DNA from 4 places in the Aurantimonas sp. DM33-3 genome. Region 1 is predicted to be linked to each of the others. Evidence: predicted binding sites of a transcription regulator. Region 1 holds the regulator's gene; each other region holds the start of a gene.

Region 1 (4,112 bases):
ACCCATTCGATGCAGCAGGCGGCGCGCGTCTCGCAGCGCACGGCGATGTTCCATCTCGGCTATCTGGTGGAGGTCGGCCCGACGGAGAAGATGTTCTCCAACCCGGACGACAAGCGCACCCAGGACTACATCACCGGCCGCTTCGGCTGAACGAAGGCAAGGAAGCGTCATGCCCATGACCGAACATACAGTCACGTCCTACGAAGACGAGCTGAAGCTGATCGTCCGCCGGATCTCGGAAATGGGTGGGATGGCCGAGCGGATGGTCGAACAGTCGGTCGCCGCGCTGATGCGCAGCGACTGGGGGCTGGCCCAGTCGGTGGTCGCCGACGATCTGCTGCTGGACGATGCCCAGCGGGCGCTCGACGAGCGGGCGATCATGACCATCGCCAAGCGCCAGCCGATGGCCGTCGACCTGCGCGAGATCGTCGGCGCCATCCGCATCTCCAACGACCTGGAGCGGATCGGCGACCTGGCCAAGAACATCGCCAAGCGGGTGATCGCGGTCCACGACCATGCCCATCCGGTGCAGCTGGTGCGCGGCATCGAGCATCTGTCGGAAATGGCGCTGGAGCAGCTCAAGGAAGTGCTCGACGCCTATGGCGAGCGGGACTACGAGCGCGCGCTCGCCATGCGCGAGAACGACGAGCAGATCGACGCGATGTACACCTCGATCTTCCGCGAGCTCCTGACCTACATGATGGAGGATCCGCGCAACATCACCTCCTGCACCCATCTCCTGTTCTCGGCCAAGAACATCGAGCGGATCGGCGATCACGCCACCAACATCGCCGAGACGGTCTATTACATCCAGACCGGCAAGCAGCTCGAGAACGAGCGGCCGAAGGGCGACAACACGGCGACGATGACCCAGCCGGTGCCGAACGACCCGCCGAGCCAGGCTGACGGGGGCTGAAACCGATGAGCGCACGGATCGTCGTCGTCGAGGACGAGGAAGCCCTCGGCATTCTCCTGCGGTACAATCTCGAGGCCGAGGGCTACGTCGTCGACGTCATCGACCGGGGCGACGAGGCCGACATCCGGCTGAAGGAGGAGGTGCCCGACCTCCTGATCCTCGACTGGATGCTGCCGGGCCTCTCGGGCGTCGAGCTGTGCCGGCGGCTGCGCCAGCGCGAGGAGACCGAGCGCCTGCCGATCCTGATGCTGACGGCGCGCGGCGAGGAGAGCGAGCGGGTGCGCGGCCTGTCGGTCGGCGCGGACGACTATGTCGTCAAGCCGTTCTCGACGCCGGAGCTGATTGCCCGGGTGCGGGCCATGCTGCGCCGCTCCAAGCCCGAGAAGATCTCCAGCCAGCTTGTCGCCGGCGACATCGACCTCGACCGCGAGACCCATCGGGTGCGGCGCGCCGGCCGCGAGCTCAAGCTCGGACCGACCGAGTTCAAGCTGATGGAATTCTTCATGCAGTCGCCGGGCCGGGTGTTCTCCCGCGAGCAGCTGCTCGACGGCGTGTGGGGCCGCGACATCTATGTCGACGAGCGCACGGTGGACGTGCATGTCGGCCGGCTGCGCAAGGCGATCAATCGCGGCCGCGAGCGCGACCCGATCCGCACCGTGCGCGGCGCCGGCTATGCGCTGGACGAGCAGTTCAGCGCCGCCAGGTCCCCGGCCGCGCCGGCCCGCACGCGACTGAGCGCCGGCGCCTGACGGGTCTCCGCCCGGCGCCGGGCGGCTTCTTCACGAGCCTGAAACGCAAACACCCCGCGCGGCCTGGCCACGCGGGGTGTTTTTCATTCGGTGGGGCCTGCGGCGCCTAGCGGGCGCGGCGGCGATCCGAGAAGGGCTGGAAGGCCAGCTTGGCGTGATAGGCGCAATAGGGCGAGGCATCGCGGGCGTTGTTGCCGCAGAAATGGAAGTCCGGCTTCATCGGGTCGCCGACCGGCCATTTGCAGGTGGTCTCGGTCAGCTCGACGAGGCTGAGCTTGCGGGCGATCGGCACCACTTCGGCGCTCTCGCGCTCCTGCGGCTGATCCATCACCTCCAGCTCTTCCTCCGGCTCCATCTTCAGCGCGGTGGCGCCCATGGTGCGCGGCATGGAGCGGCTCGGGGCCTGCTGCTGCGAGGCGGCGACCAGACGGGCCGGCACCACCATCTCGACAGTCTCGACCTCGGCCGTGCGGCGCGGGGCAGGGCGCTCGACGGCGACCGGCTGCGCGACATTCGGCTGGCGGGCCCGCGATTCGAGTTTCAGGCGGTGCACCTTGCCGATCACGGCATTGCGGCTGACGCCGCCCAGGCGGTCGGCGATCTGGCTGGCACTCAGGCCTTCGGTCCAGAGCTGCTTGAGCAGCTCCACGCGTTCGTCAGTCCAGCCCATGGCAAGCTCCTTTCGGCATAGTCGCGACGGCTGGAATCCCTCCACAAGCGCGACGGCTGACCGCGCCAGAACGCACAAGATATATTGAGGAACTAGGTCCGCCGCACGAAATCTAGTATCTTGACGGCAAGATAGCCCAGCCGCGGACTCGCTGACAAGGCTCGCCGGGGACGCAGGGGAATCGTTTGGGGCTTTTCCCCAGCCTTTGTTGCCGCCCGTGACGTTCGTCAAGCCTATGACCGACAAGCAGGGCGAAAATGCGGTTCGATTGACACCGCGTCGGCTCGCCATGGTATAGCGGAAGCTCCGAAGTCTCGGAAAACGCTCGAAAGCCTGCCCCATCGGCAGGCTTTGGCGTTTCAAGCATCCCGCCCCAGCGGTTCGCGCGCCGGACCGATCCCGCAACAACAACCGGATCCGACTCTTACGATCCAGCAAAGTCAAAGGCCATGGCTGACACGACGGACCATTCCTCGCCACTCTTCGAGACCTATGCACGCGCGCCGCTCGCCTTCGAGCGCGGCAGCGGTGTCTGGCTGGAGACCCGCGACGGCCGACGTTTCATGGACTTCGGCGGCGGCATCGCGGTGAACTGCCTCGGCCATGCCCATCCGCATCTCGTCGAGACGATGAAGGCGCAGGCCGAGAAGCTGTGGCACGTCTCCAATCTCTACGAGATCCCAGACCAGACGCGGATGGCCGAACGGCTGACGGCGGCGACTTTCGCCGACCGCGCCTTCTTCGCCAATTCCGGCGCCGAGGCGGTGGAATGCGCGATCAAGACCGCGCGGCGCTATCACTACGTCAACGGCGCGCCGGAGCGCTATCGCATCCTGACCTTCGAGGGCGCCTTTCACGGGCGCACGCTGGCGACCATCGCGGCCGGCGGGCAGAAGAAATATCTCGAGGGCTACGGCCCGAAGGTCGAGGGCTTCGACCAGTTGCCCTTCGGCGACCATGACGCGCTGCGCGAGGCGGCGGCCCAGCCGGACGTCGCGGCGATCCTGATCGAGCCGATCCAGGGCGAGGGGGGCATTCGCAGCGTGCCGCCCATGTGCCTGACGGGCCTGCGCGAGATGTGCGACAATCTCGGCATCCTCCTGATCTACGACGAGGTGCAGACCGGCGTCGGGCGGACCGGCAAGTTCTTCGCCTACCAGCATTCGGGCGCCGCACCCGACATCCTCGCCTCGGCCAAGGGCATCGGCGGCGGCTTTCCGCTCGGCGTGTGCCTGGCGACGGAGCGGGCGGCCAGCGGCATGACGCCGGGCTCGCATGGCACCACCTATGGCGGCAGCCCGCTGGCGATGGCCATCGGCAACGCCGTGCTCGACGTGGTGCTGGACGACGGTTTCCTCGACCATGTCCACGACATGTCGCTGCAGCTCAAGCAGTCGCTGGCCTCGCTTTCGGACCGCTATCCCGACGTGATCGAGGCGGTGCGCGGCGAGGGGCTGCTGATCGGCCTGAAGGCCAAGGTGCCGAACGGCGAACTCGTGGCGCAGATGCGCGAGGAAGGACTTCTGGCGGTGCCGGCGGGCGACAATGTCGTGCGCCTGCTGCCGCCGCTCAACGTCACCGCGGACGAGGTCCGGCAGGCGATGGATCGGATCGAGACGGCGGTGGCGGCCATGTCGGCCGGCAACCGGCGCAAGAGCGCGTGAGGCGGATGATGACGATGGCAAACGGCCCCAAGCACTTTCTCGACATCTCCGCCGTCCCGAGCCGCGACCTGCACGACATCATCGACGATGCCGCCAGGCGCAAGGCGCTCGGC
Region 2 (4,112 bases), on a different contig from region 1:
GTTTGTGAAAGCAGGGGTCTGGTTCGTGGCGGTCGATGCCCGTCTTGTGGCGATCATCAGTTCGATAGTGGTCGCGACGAGTCCGGGGCTGGCGCAGGATATCCCGATTCCGTCGCTGCTCGATCGCGGGGGCGGTCTGTTCGGCGGCGAGCCGCGCAAGCCGGGCGCCTATGTCTCCCCTTCCGCCAGCGAATTGCTGCCCAACGCCGCGGATGTTGGCGCAGCGCCGACGCGCGGCCTGCAGCGGTTCGACCCGATCGCCCTGCCCGTCGCGCCCGGCATTCCGAAGGCGCCGAAGATCGAGCTTCCGGGTCTGCCCGCCTACGCCCCGCAGAACATGCCCAGCCAGGACATCATCCGTTCGCGCGCGACGCTGACCCTGAAGGCCCGGCTGACCGAGGACGGCGAGCCGATCCCCAACGGGCTCGTCTGGCGGCTGTTCTCGGCCATTCCGGCCATCGACGGACGCGCGACCCTGATCGCCTCGTCCGAAAGCAGCGAAGCCAATTTCGAGGTCCCGGCGGGGTCCTACATCCTGCACGTCGGATTCGGCCGCGCCGGGGTCGTGAAGCGGATCGACTTCACCGGCGTGAAGACGCAGGAGACCATCACGCTCAATGCCGGCGGCCTGCGGCTGGACGCCATGGTCGGCGACGGCCAGACGATCGAGCCGGCCCGCCTCTCCTTCGACGTCTACAGCGACGCCGAGAACGAGAGCGACCGCGACCTGATCGCCAGCGACGTGCCGCCCAACAAGGTGCTGCGGCTGAACGCCGGCACCTATCACATCGTGTCCAGCTACGGCTCGGTGAACGCCTCGGTGCGGGCCGACATCCGCGTCGAGCCGGGCAAGGTCACCGACGCCACGTTGCAGCACCGTGCCGCCCTGTTGACGATGAAGCTGGTGCGCGAGCCCGGCGGCGAGGCAATCGCCGACACGGCATGGTCGGTGACCACGGCCTCGGGCGACCCGGTGCGCGAAAGCGTCGGCGCGTTTCCGTCGATGGTGCTGGCCTCGGGCGACTACGTCATCGTCGCCCGCAACAACGACAAGGTCTACCAGCGGGCCTTCGCGGTGGAACCCGGCCAGAACACCGACGTGGAAGTGCTGACGTCGGATCTCGCGGAGACGCCGGACCCGCTTGCCGGATCGGGCGACTAGCCCCCTCGATCATCCCCTTCGGTCGAAGATCCGAATCAGGCGGCGATCGGTTCGAACTCGGACTGTGGCTGGGCGGCCGGCCGCGCCAGATTGAACACGGCCTGGCGCAGGCGCTCGGTCAAGAGCCGTCGGTCGCCGATGGCGGACAATTCCCCGGATGCGATCAACGGCCCGATGCTGAGGTCGATGGACCGGCCGTATCTGCGCCGGAACTCACCGATCAGTAGCCCGACGCGGAGCGTCATCGACCAGCGGCTGACGAAATGGAACAGCGGCCCGTTCTGGCCGTGGACATGGATCGGCAGGACGGCGGCGCCGCCCGACCGGATCAGCCGCGCCGTGAACTGCTTCCAGGGCAGATCGGCAGCCTCGCCGAAGATCTTCGGCGCCGTGGCCACGCCGCCGGCCGGAAAGACGACGATGGTCGTGCCCTCGGCCAGAAGCCGCATCGCCTCGACCCGGGTGGCCATGTTGGCGGCCATCGCCGCGCGCGTCTCCTCGAAGGTCACCGGCAGCCCATAGGCGGCCATTTCGGGGATCTTCATCAGATCGGCATTGATGAGGATGCGGAACGGCCGGCCGAGCTGTTCGGCCAGGGCCAGAAGCGCGACGCCGTCGCCGATCCCGAAGGGATGGTTGGCGACCATCACCAGACGCTCGGGCAATGTTGCCGGGTCCGGCAGGCGGCCTTCGATCCGCAGGCTGATCCGCATCAGATCGAGCATCATGCCGAAGGCCGGCACGTCGCCGGATGCGAGATGGCGCTGCCAGACCGCATAGAGCCGGGCAAGCCGGCGGCGGCCGGAGAGCTCTTCCATGGAGCGGATGGCGAGGCGCCGGACGAGCGTGTCCGAGGGACGGGCGTAGGTCAGATGGGTCGTGGTTCGCATCGGCCGGCCATGAACGGTTTTCCCGTCCCTAGCCGACGACCGATGACAGGCCGATGACGAAAACGGGCCCCGGATCGGCTCCGGGGCCCGTCGAATGTTCGTCTCAGGCGACCTTGCGGCGCGCCTCCTGCCGGCGCTTCAGGTCCGGCGGCACGGCCTCGTCGGCGAGCGCCGCGACCGCATCGTCCAGCGCCATCGGCGTCTGTTCGCGCGCGCCCAGACGGCGGATGTTGACGGTCCGCTCCTCGGCCTCGCGCTTGCCGCAGACCATGATCACCGGGACCTTGGCCATGGAGTGCTCGCGGACCTTGTAGTTGATCTTCTCGTTGCGCAGATCGGTCTCGACCTGCAGGCCGGCCTGGCGCAGTTCCTCGGCGACCTGCAGCGCATAGTCGTCGGCTTCGGAGGTGATCGTCGCCACGACGACCTGCAGCGGCGACAGCCACAGCGGCAGATGGCCGGCGCAGTTCTCGATCAGGATGCCGATGAAGCGCTCGACCGAGCCCAGCATCGCGCGATGCAGCATCACCGGCGTCTTCTTCTCCGAATCGCGATCGATGTAGAACGCGCCGAAGCGGCCCGGCAGGTTAAAGTCCACCTGGTTGGTGCCGACCTGCCATTGCCGGCCGATCGCGTCGCGCAGGGTGTACTCGTATTTCGGGCCGTAGAACGCCCCGTCACCCTCGGCGACGGCCGTGGTTATGTGGCCCTCGCCCTGCTCCTCGATGATGGCGAGAACGTCGCGCATCGAGGCTTCCGCCTTGTCCCACAATTCGTCGGACCCGACGCGCTTCTCGGGCCGCGTGGACAGCTTCACCAGCACGTCCTCGAAGCCGAAATCGCGATAGATCGACAGGATCAGATCGTTGATCTTCAGGCTCTCGGCGGTGATCTGCTCCTCGGTGCAGAAGACGTGGGCGTCATCCTGCGTGAAGGCGCGCACGCGCATCAGCCCGTGCAGCGCGCCGGACGGCTCGTAGCGATGCACGGCGCCGAACTCGGCGATCTTCAGCGGCAGGTCGCGATAGCTCTTCAGCCCGTGCTTGAAGATCTGCACGTGCCCAGGGCAGTTCATCGGCTTCAGCGCGAAGACCCGCTCGTCCTCCGTCTCGGTGACGAACATGTCCTCGTGATATTTCTCCCAGTGCCCGGAGGTCTCCCAGAGCGAGCGCTCGAGGAGCTGCGGCGCGTTCACTTCCTGGTAGCCCTCGGCCTCCTGGCGCCGGCGCACATAGGAAACGAGCGTCTGGTAGAGACGCCAGCCCTTGGGATGCCAGAACACCGTGCCCGGCGCGTCCTCCTGGAAATGGAACAGGTCCATCTCGCGGCCGAGCCGCCGGTGGTCGCGCTTCTCGGCCTCTTCCAGCATGTGGAGATAGGCCGCGAGCTGCTCCTTGGTGGCCCAGGCGGTACCGTAGATGCGCGTCAGCATCGGATTGTTGGAATCGCCGCGCCAGTAGGCGCCGGCCACCTTCATCAGCTTGAAGGCGTCGCCGATCTGGCCGGTCGCCGCCATGTGCGGTCCCCGGCAGAGGTCGAACCAGTCGCCCTGGCTGTAGATCTTCAGGTCCTGGCCTTCGGGAATCGCGTCGACGAGCTCGACCTTGTAGGCCTCGCCCTTCTCGGCGAAGACCGCCTTGGCCTTGTCGCGCGACCAGACCTCCTTGGTGAAGGGCGCGTTGCGGCGGATGATCTCCGTCATCTTCTTCTCGATGAGCGGCAGGTCGTCTGGCGTGAACGGCGTGTCGCGGGCGAAATCGTAGAAGAAGCCGTTCTCGATCACCGGGCCGATCGTGACCTGGGTGCCCGGCCACAATTCCTGCACCGCCTCGGCCATGACGTGCGCCGCATCGTGGCGGATCAGCTCCAGCGCACGCGGGTCGTCGCGGGTGATGATCTCGATCGCCCCGGCACGGCCGACCGGGTCGGCCAGGTCGCGGACCTCGCCGTCGAGCGCATAGGCGACGGATTTCTTCAGAAGCGATTTGGAGATGCCGCCCGCGATGTCACGGCCGCTCGTGTCGGCCTCGTATTCGCGCACGGATCCATCGGGGAAGGTC
Region 3 (4,112 bases), on a different contig from region 1:
GCCGACGGCGACGTGGTGATCGCCGCGATCACCTCCTGCACCAACACCTCCAACCCGAACGTGCTGGTTGCCGCCGGTCTCGTCGCCCGCAAGGCGCATGAGAAGGGCCTCAAGGTGAAGCCCTGGGTGAAGACCTCGCTGGCCCCCGGCTCGCAGGTGGTCACCGAATATCTCGACAAGGCCGATCTGCAGAAGGATCTGGACGCGCTGGGCTTCAACCTCGTCGGCTATGGCTGCACGACCTGCATCGGCAATTCCGGGCCGCTGCCGGAGCCGATCTCCGAGGCGATCACCCAGAACGACCTCGTCGCCTGCTCGGTGCTGTCGGGCAACCGCAACTTCGAGGGCCGGGTCAATCCGGACGTGCGGGCGAACTATCTCGCCTCGCCGCCGCTGGTCGTCGCCTATGCGCTGGCCGGCTCGATGTTCGTCGACATCACCAAGGAGCCGCTCGGCCAGGATCAGGACGGCAACGACGTCTATCTGAAGGACATCTGGCCGACGACGCAGGAAATCGCCGAGATCGTCCGCAAGACGGTCACCCGCGACATGTTCGAGAACCGCTATGCCGACGTCTTCAAGGGCGACGAGCACTGGCAGAAGATCGAGGTGTCCGGCGGCCTGACCTACGACTGGGACGACCGCTCCACCTACGTGCAGAACCCGCCCTATTTCGAGGGCATGAAGCAGGAGCCGGAAGCGGTTCAGGACGTCAAGGATGCGCGCATCCTCGGCCTGTTCAAGGATTCCATCACGACCGACCACATCTCCCCGGCCGGTTCGATCAAGAAGGACGGCCCGGCCGGCGACTATCTCGTCAGCCATCAGGTCCGCCCGGTGGACTTCAACTCCTACGGCGCGCGCCGCGGCAACCACGAAGTCATGATGCGCGGCACCTTCGCCAACATCCGCATCAAGAACGAGATGGTGCCCGGCGTCGAAGGCGGCGTGACCTGCCACCAGCCGTCCGGCGCGCAGATGCCGATCTACGACGCGGCGATGAAGTACAAGGACGAGGGCGTGCCGCTCGTCATCTTCGCCGGCAAGGAATACGGCACCGGCTCGTCGCGTGACTGGGCGGCCAAGGGCACCGTGCTCCTCGGCGTGCGTGCGGTCATCGCCGAGAGCTTCGAGCGCATCCACCGCTCCAACCTCGTCGGCATGGGCGTCGTGCCCTTCGTCTTCGCGGAGGAAGGCACCTCCTGGCAGTCGCTCGGCATCAAGGGCGACGAGAAGGTGACCATCGACGGCCTGACCGAACTGAAGCCGCGCCAGATCCTGGAAGCCCGGATCGAGGCGTCCGACGGTTCGGTGCAGACGGTGAAGATCCAGGCCCGCATCGATACGCTGGACGAGCTGGAATATTACCGCAACGGCGGCATCCTGCAGTACGTCCTGCGCCGCCTCGCCGCCTGATGGGCGATCCCGGCAGGTCCCTGCGGCCCGCCTGACAATCGAAGCCGCCGGTTCCAGGACCGGCGGCTTTGCCATGTCGGCGACCCGGCACTCTCCGTCACCGCCAAGTGACTAGCGGGTGTTCGTCCCGACCTCTAGGTTCGCATCATGAACACAGCCCCCGACCGATCCCTGCGGCCCTGCGCCGTCACGCCGAGCATGGACCTGCCGCTCGTGCGCAGCGTCTCGCCATGAGGCCGATGCTCGCGGGTCTGTGTGCGCTCCTCGCCGCGTCGCTGCCGGTCGCGCAGGCCGCCGGTGCCGGGCAGATCGAGATCCGCCCCGTCGAACAGGTCGTCGAGCTCTTCACCAGCCAGGGCTGCTCGTCCTGCCCGCCGGCCGACCGGATTCTCAGCCGGCTCGCCGTCGAACCAGGCATCCTCGCCCTCGCCTATCACGTCGATTACTGGGACTATATCGGCTGGCGCGACACCCACGGCTCCAGCGAGAACACCGAGCGCCAGCGCGCCTATGCCGCGGCCTTCGGCACCACCACCATCTACACCCCGCAGGTCGTGGTGAACGGCGTTGCCGACGCCATCGGCTCGCATGAGGGCAAGGTCCGCGCGCTGATGGACAATCATCCGCTGAAGGCGGCCGGCAAGGGCGCGAGCGTTACCATGCGCGTCGACGACGACCGGCTGCATATCACCGCCGACGTCGCCGGCGCCAAGGCCGGCGGCCGTCAGCCGGTGCTGATGCTCGTGACCTATGACGACGAGACCCGGACGGCGATCGACCGCGGCGAGAACCGCGGCACCACCATCGTCAACAGCCATGCGGTGCAGGACTGGCGCATCCTCGGCATGTGGTCCGGCGAACCGCTAGAGGTCGACCTGCCGCTGGAGATGCTGACCCGCCCCGAAGGCGAGAGCCGGGGCTGGGCGGCGCTGCTGCAGTCGGTGACCGACGAGGGCAAGCCCGGCCCGATCCTGGCGGCGGCGCAGGTCGAGTTCCACCAGCGCTGAGCGGCAACGCCCGCATCGACCGGCCGAAACGGTCTCGCGGCGATCGGTTGAATCGCTTTGGCGCGACCCCATTTCCGTGTCACCATATGGTCACGAGCCAGAGCGCGCCCCGCCGAGCGGCGCATGATCGCACGAGGGGCTGACTTGGATTTTTCCGGATCGAACGGCGACAGCGCGTCCAATCTCCTGCCGTTTCCCGGCTCCCGTCCGTCGGACATGCCGATCGTGTCCTTCGACCGGCACGAACTCTCCCAGATCCTGCGTATCTACGGCCGCATGGTCGCCGCCGGCGAATGGCGCGACTACGCCATCGACATGCTGAAGGACCGGGCGGTCTTCTCCGTCTTCCGCCGGACCAGCGAGATGCCGATGTACCGGATCGAGAAGAACCCCAAGCTCGCCCGCAAGCAGGGCGCCTATCAGGTGGTCGCCGCCGGCGGGCTGATCCTCAAGCGCGGCCACGATCTGGCGACCGTGCTGGGCGTCTTCGACAAGAATCTGAAGCGCACCGAGATCGGCTGATCCGCCAAGCTCAGCCCGGGTGGCGCGTCTCGTCGGGCAGGCTGTCGCCGCCGAGGGGCAGTTGCATCAGCACCGTGTCGATCCAGCGGCCGAACTTGAAGCCGGAATTCTCGAACACGCCGATCATCTTGAAGCCCGCCCGCTCGTGCAGGCGGATCGACGGCGTGTGGTCGGAGCCGCCGATGACGGCGATCATCTGGCGGAAGCCGCGCTCCGCCGACAGTTCCACCAGCCGCGTCAGGAGATCTGTGCCGATCCGGCGGCCTTTCGCTTCGGGCGCCAGATAGACCGAATCCTCCACCGCGAAGCGATAGGCCGGCCGCGTGCGGAAGGCGTTGGCATAGGCGTAGCCGAGCACTGTCCCGTCCGCGTCCTCGGCGACGATATAGGGAAAGCCCTGCCCGGTGATCGCGTTGAAGCGCGCTTCCATCTCGGCCTGGTCCGGCGGCACCAGCTCGAAGGACGCCGTGCCGTGGAGGACCGCATCCTCGTAGATCGCGGTCAGGGCGGGCACGTCCGCAAGGACGGCGAGACGGATCGTGTGGGCACTCATGGACGCGGCGGCTCTTCGCTTGTTTGGTCCCGCTTCTGATGCACCGCCCAGCGCAGCGGATCAATGCCGCCCTGCAGGGCCGGCCGCGGAAATTCACCGACTAGCGATCGCCAAACACGGCGTCCGCGGCGGGATGCCGCGCCCACGAAAAAGGGCGGCCCGCGGGCCGCCCTCGTCAACTCACATCCCTGGTCGGGCAGACTATTCGCGGTTGCCGAACAGCTGCAGCAGGAACAGGAACATGTTCAGGAAGTCGAGATAGAGGCGCAGGGCGCCCATCACGGCCTTGCGGCCCATGACGGTCGAGCCGTCACCCTCGTAGTACATTTCCTTGATCTGCTGCGTGTCGTAGGCGGTCAGCCCCGCGAAGACGAGCACGCCGATCACCGAGATGGCGAACTGCAGGGCCGGCGAGGCGAGGAAGATGTTCACGACCATCGCGATCACGATGCCGATCACGCCCATGAACAGGAACGAGCCCCAGCCCGAGATGTCCCGCTTGGTGGTATAGCCCCAGAGCGACAGCGCGCCGAAGGAGGCTGCGGTGATGAAGAACACCTGGGTGATGGATTCGCCGGTATAGACCGCGAAGATCGAGGCCAGCGAGACGCCGA
Region 4 (4,112 bases), on a different contig from region 1:
CGGGAGGAGAATGGCGCCGGCCGCTGCCTTTTCGGGGCGCGCGGCATCGACCCTCAGGTGACGAAACGACGGAGCTGTTGCGACAGGAGGTCGGTCAGCACCACCGACAGGACGATGATGATCAGTATGGCGGCGGATTGCGGATAGTAGAAACCGCGGACCGACTCGAACAGGACCTGACCGATGCCTCCGGCGCCGATGACACCCAGAACCGTCGCGGCCCGCACATTGGATTCGAAACGGTAGAGCGCATAGGAAATCCACAGCGGCAGCACCTGCGGGATCACCCCGAAGACGATTTCCTGCAGCTTCGACGCGCCGGTGGCGCGGATGCCTTCCACCGGCCGCGGGTCGATCGCCTCGACGGCCTCGGAGAACAGCTTGGCGAGAATGCCCGTGGTGTGGATGAACAGCGCCATGACGCCGGCAAACGGTCCGAGGCCGACGGCGACGACGAACAGCACCGCCCAGACGATCTCGTGGATGGCGCGGAAGAAGTCCATCAGCCGGCGGCAGGGCTGCAGGATGTACCAAGGCACCATGTTGTGCGCCGACAGGATGCCGAAGGGGATGGCGAGCAACACGGACAGGACGGTGCCCCACAGGGCGATCTGCACCGTGACGACCATTTCCTCGGCGTAGTAGCGCCAGTCGGTGAAGTCGGGATTGGCGAAGCCGGCGGCGTATTGCGCCATGTTGTCGGCATCGGTGAAGAGATAGGTCCAGCGACCCATCTCGGCCGGTGCCCAGCTCCACAGAAGGGCGGCCGCAAGCCCACCCCAGATCACCGCGTTCCAGGCACTGCGAGACCAGTCGCGGCCGGCATTCAGGTCGGGGGCAGCGGGGCGCGAGAGAGAAACCGCGTCGTCGGTCATCGGGCATCCTGTGATCGGCGAAACCGGCCGGCGCCTGGATACGGTGCCGGCCGGAAGGGTGTGGCGAAGCGTGCGACGGGCAGGGCCCGTCGCGCGTGACGCGTCAGCTCTGCGGAGCGCTCTTGATCTTCTTCTCGTAGCCGGCCTTTTCAGCTTCGAGCTTCTCGATCTCGGCCGTCTTCTCCTCGGCGCTCCGGGACTCGTCGGCCTCGATCTGGGCGATCGTCTTCGACAGTTCCATCACGCGGATCGGCAGGAGCTGGTCATTGGTGGATGCGACGAAGGGCGCCCATTCGAGGCCGGCAAGGACTTCCTTCTCGTGGGCCACGTCACCGGTCGACTGGTCGGTGCCGTAGGTCACGAAGAACTCCCTGATCTTGTCCTTGCTCTCCTGCGGCAGGTTGGTGTTCCACACGATCGGATCGGCCGGGATCAGCGGCGACTTCCAGATCACCTTGATCTTGGCGAAGGCGTCCGGATTGTTCTTCTCGATGAGGGCGAGGCTCTCGGTATTGTTCGCCGCCGCATCGACCTGGCCGTTGGCGACGGCCATGGCGTTGGTCTCGTGGTTGGCGTTGGTGACGTTCTTGAAGCACTCCTTCGGGTCGACGCCGTTGGCGGCGAAGACGAAGGTCATCGGGACGAGATAGCCGGAGGTCGAGTTCGGGTCACCGAGGCCGAAATTCAGCGACTGGTCGCATTTCAGGAGATCCTCGACCTTCTCGAGCGGCGAGTCCTTCGGTGCGAGCACCAGCGACCAGTAGCCGGGATTGCCGGAGATATCGACGGTCTGGGCGAAGATCTCGCCATTGGCGCGATCAACGGCTTCCATGGCGGACTTGTTGCCGTACCAGGCGAGCTGCACCTTGTCGAAACGCATGCCCTCGATGACGCCGGCATAGTCGGACGCGAAGAAGGGCTTCACGGCGAGGCCGGTCTTCTCTTCCATGTCGGCGAGGAACGGCTCCCATTTCGGCCGCAGATTCTGCTGGCTCTCGGTGGAGATGATGCCGAAGGCGAGCTCGTCCTGGGCAAGCGCCGTGGTCGAGATGCCGGCGACCATCGTGGCGGCGGCGAGTGTGCGAAGAACCATGTTCATGGCGTTGTTTCCCCTGTTGCGTTTGGCTGTCGTGGTGACTTCAGGCCGGCACCAGCGCCGGTGCGGTCACCGGCGCCTGCTTCGTCGCCCGGACGCGCCTGTCGGCGTCGACCGGCAGCGCGTCCGGAAGAACGAGCTCTTCCGAATCCGCGCCGTAGAGCTCGGTCAGAAAGGCGTTGGTCAGTGCGTGGGAGGGGCCGTCATAGACGACCTCGCCGCCGCGCAGCGCGATGGTGCGGGGACAGTAGCGGCGGGCATATTCGACCTGATGCAGCGACACGACGGCGGTGATCCCGTCGGTGCGGTTGATCTCGGCGATCACGTCCATCACGCGGCGGGCCGAGGCAGGATCGAGCGAGGCGATCGGCTCGTCGGCAAGGATGACGCGGGATTTCTGCACAAGGCAGCGGGCGATGGTCGCGCGCTGCTGCTGGCCGCCGGACAGGGTGGAGGCGCGCTGCCAGGCGACTTCCGGAATGCCGACGCGGCCGAGCGCGGCACGCGCCGCAAGCTTCTCATCGCGCGAGAACCAGCCGAGCGTGCCGCGCCAGCGCGGAATGCGCCCGAGATTGCCGAGCAGGACATTGGTGATGACCGGCAGCCGCGAGACGAGATTGAACTGCTGGAAGATGACGCCGATCTCGCGGCGCATGGCGCGCGCGCCGGCGCCGAGCCTACCGTCGGACTGGATCGGCGCGCCGAACAGCGCAATGCTCGATCCGGTGCCGCGGTCGGCGCGTTCGAGGCCGGCGATATGGCGGATCAGCGTCGACTTGCCGGAACCGGACGCGCCGATCAGCGCGACCATCTCGCCTTCGGCAATGGTCAGGCTGACCTTGTCGAGCGCCTGCTTCAGGGCGAAGCGCTTGGACAGGTCTTTGATCACTATGGCGCTCATGCGGGCTCCCGTCCAGCGTCTCGACGGGTGACTCTTAGGAGCGCTCCATGTGGGTGCGATGACGACTTTCTAAACGTTCGATGACAGCCGCTCGGCAGCATCGAAGCGCGGCGGATTATCCGCCGTGACGGTCGAGAAACGCCCGCGCGTCAAGGTTTTGGAAGTCGGCGAGGGCGGCGCGCAGCGTCTCGTGCGGCCAGTCCCACCACGCCAGCGCATCCATGCGCGCGCCGATCTCGGCGTCAAAACGCGGCCGGATCGGCCGGGCGGGAACGCCGCCGACGATCGTGTAAGCCGGCACGTCCTTCGAGACGACCGCGCCCGCGCCGATCGCGGCGCCGTTGCCGATGGTGACGCCGGGCAGGATCGTCGCGCCATGGCCGATCCAGACATCGTGGCCGATGACGACCCGGTGCGCGCGGCGCCAGTCGAAGAAGCCCGCTTCGTTCTCTTCACCGTCAAAATAATCACCGGCCCGGTAGGTGAAATGGTGCTGGGTGGCGCGCCATGTCGGGTGGTTGGTGGCGTTGATGCGGACGCAAGCGGCGATGTTCACGAACTTGCCGATCGCCGTGCACCAGATGCTGCCGTCTTCCATCACGTAGGAATAGTCGCCGAGGACGGTCTCGGTCAGGCGGCAGCGTTCGGCGATCTCGGTGTAGCGCCCGAGAGCGCAATCCTCGATCTCGGCGCTGGGGTGGACCAGCGGCGATAGGGAGAGCTTCGGCATTCAGGCCGCCTTGCGGGCGGAGAAGGCGGAGACATCGATGATCCGCGTCGCGATCCGCTCGCGCACCGCCGCATCGTGGAAGATGCCGAGCACGGCGGTGCCCGCCGCGGTCTTGGCCTCGATCATCTCGCAGACCACGTCGCGGTTCTGCGCGTCGAGCGAGGCGGTCGGTTCGTCGAGCAGCAGCAGCGGGTGGTCGGTGATGAAGCCGCGGGCGATGTTCACCCGCTGCTTCTCGCCGCCGGAGAAGGTGGCGGGCGGCAGCTCGAACAGCGGCTCGGGCAGATTGAGGCGGGCCAGCAGAACGCGGGCCCGTTCGCGCGCCGCCTCGGGCGCCGTGCCACGGGCGACGAGCGGCTCAGCGACGACGTCGAGCGCCGGCACGCGCGGGATGGCGCGCAGGAACTGGCTGACATAGCCGATCGCGTCGCGGCGAAGGGCGATGATCCGGCGCGGGTCGCCGGTGGCGAGGTCCGTCTGGTTGCCAGTGGCCCCGTCGCGGATCAGGAT

Evidence for each region. Region 1 encodes PhoB, which activates phosphate uptake and scavenging genes when phosphate is short. Its sites were predicted from a motif close to TGTCATNNANCTGTCAT; they were not measured.
Region 2: a site for PhoB is predicted at 2,095-2,111, ahead of H9Q09_RS00575 (1-acyl-sn-glycerol-3-phosphate acyltransferase). Genes of this name have one in related genera too.
Region 3: a site for PhoB is predicted at 2,501-2,517, ahead of H9Q09_RS14515 (DUF2794 domain-containing protein). Genes of this name have one in related genera too.
Region 4: a site for PhoB is predicted at 2,920-2,936, ahead of phnC (phosphonate ABC transporter ATP-binding protein). Genes of this name have one in related genera too.

The regions. Positions count from the first base shown of each region.
Region 1 covers NZ_JACSGS010000003.1:71,745-75,856, reverse strand. The annotation lists gene pstB (phosphate ABC transporter ATP-binding protein PstB) at 1-150, shown strand, start outside; gene phoU (phosphate signaling complex protein PhoU) at 170-916, shown strand; gene phoB (phosphate regulon transcriptional regulator PhoB) at 922-1,665, shown strand; gene H9Q09_RS05345 (GcrA family cell cycle regulator) at 1,772-2,335, opposite strand; gene H9Q09_RS05340 (aspartate aminotransferase family protein) at 2,785-3,999, shown strand; gene argF (ornithine carbamoyltransferase) at 4,014-4,112, shown strand, end outside.
Region 2 covers NZ_JACSGS010000001.1:103,918-108,029, reverse strand. The annotation lists gene H9Q09_RS00580 (hypothetical protein) at 5-1,162, shown strand; gene H9Q09_RS00575 (1-acyl-sn-glycerol-3-phosphate acyltransferase) at 1,198-2,052, opposite strand; gene thrS (threonine--tRNA ligase) at 2,156-4,112, opposite strand, start outside.
Region 3 covers NZ_JACSGS010000010.1:75,965-80,076, reverse strand. The annotation lists gene acnA (aconitate hydratase AcnA) at 1-1,416, shown strand, start outside; gene H9Q09_RS14520 (DUF1223 domain-containing protein) at 1,656-2,423, shown strand; gene H9Q09_RS14515 (DUF2794 domain-containing protein) at 2,640-2,945, shown strand; gene H9Q09_RS14510 (GNAT family N-acetyltransferase) at 2,956-3,498, opposite strand; gene H9Q09_RS14505 (Bax inhibitor-1/YccA family protein) at 3,700-4,112, opposite strand, start outside.
Region 4 covers NZ_JACSGS010000021.1:14,656-18,767, forward strand. The annotation lists gene phnE (phosphonate ABC transporter, permease protein PhnE) at 54-875, opposite strand; gene phnD (phosphonate ABC transporter substrate-binding protein) at 979-1,974, opposite strand; gene phnC (phosphonate ABC transporter ATP-binding protein) at 2,015-2,872, opposite strand; gene H9Q09_RS20305 (DapH/DapD/GlmU-related protein) at 2,988-3,602, opposite strand; gene phnL (phosphonate C-P lyase system protein PhnL) at 3,603-4,112, opposite strand, start outside.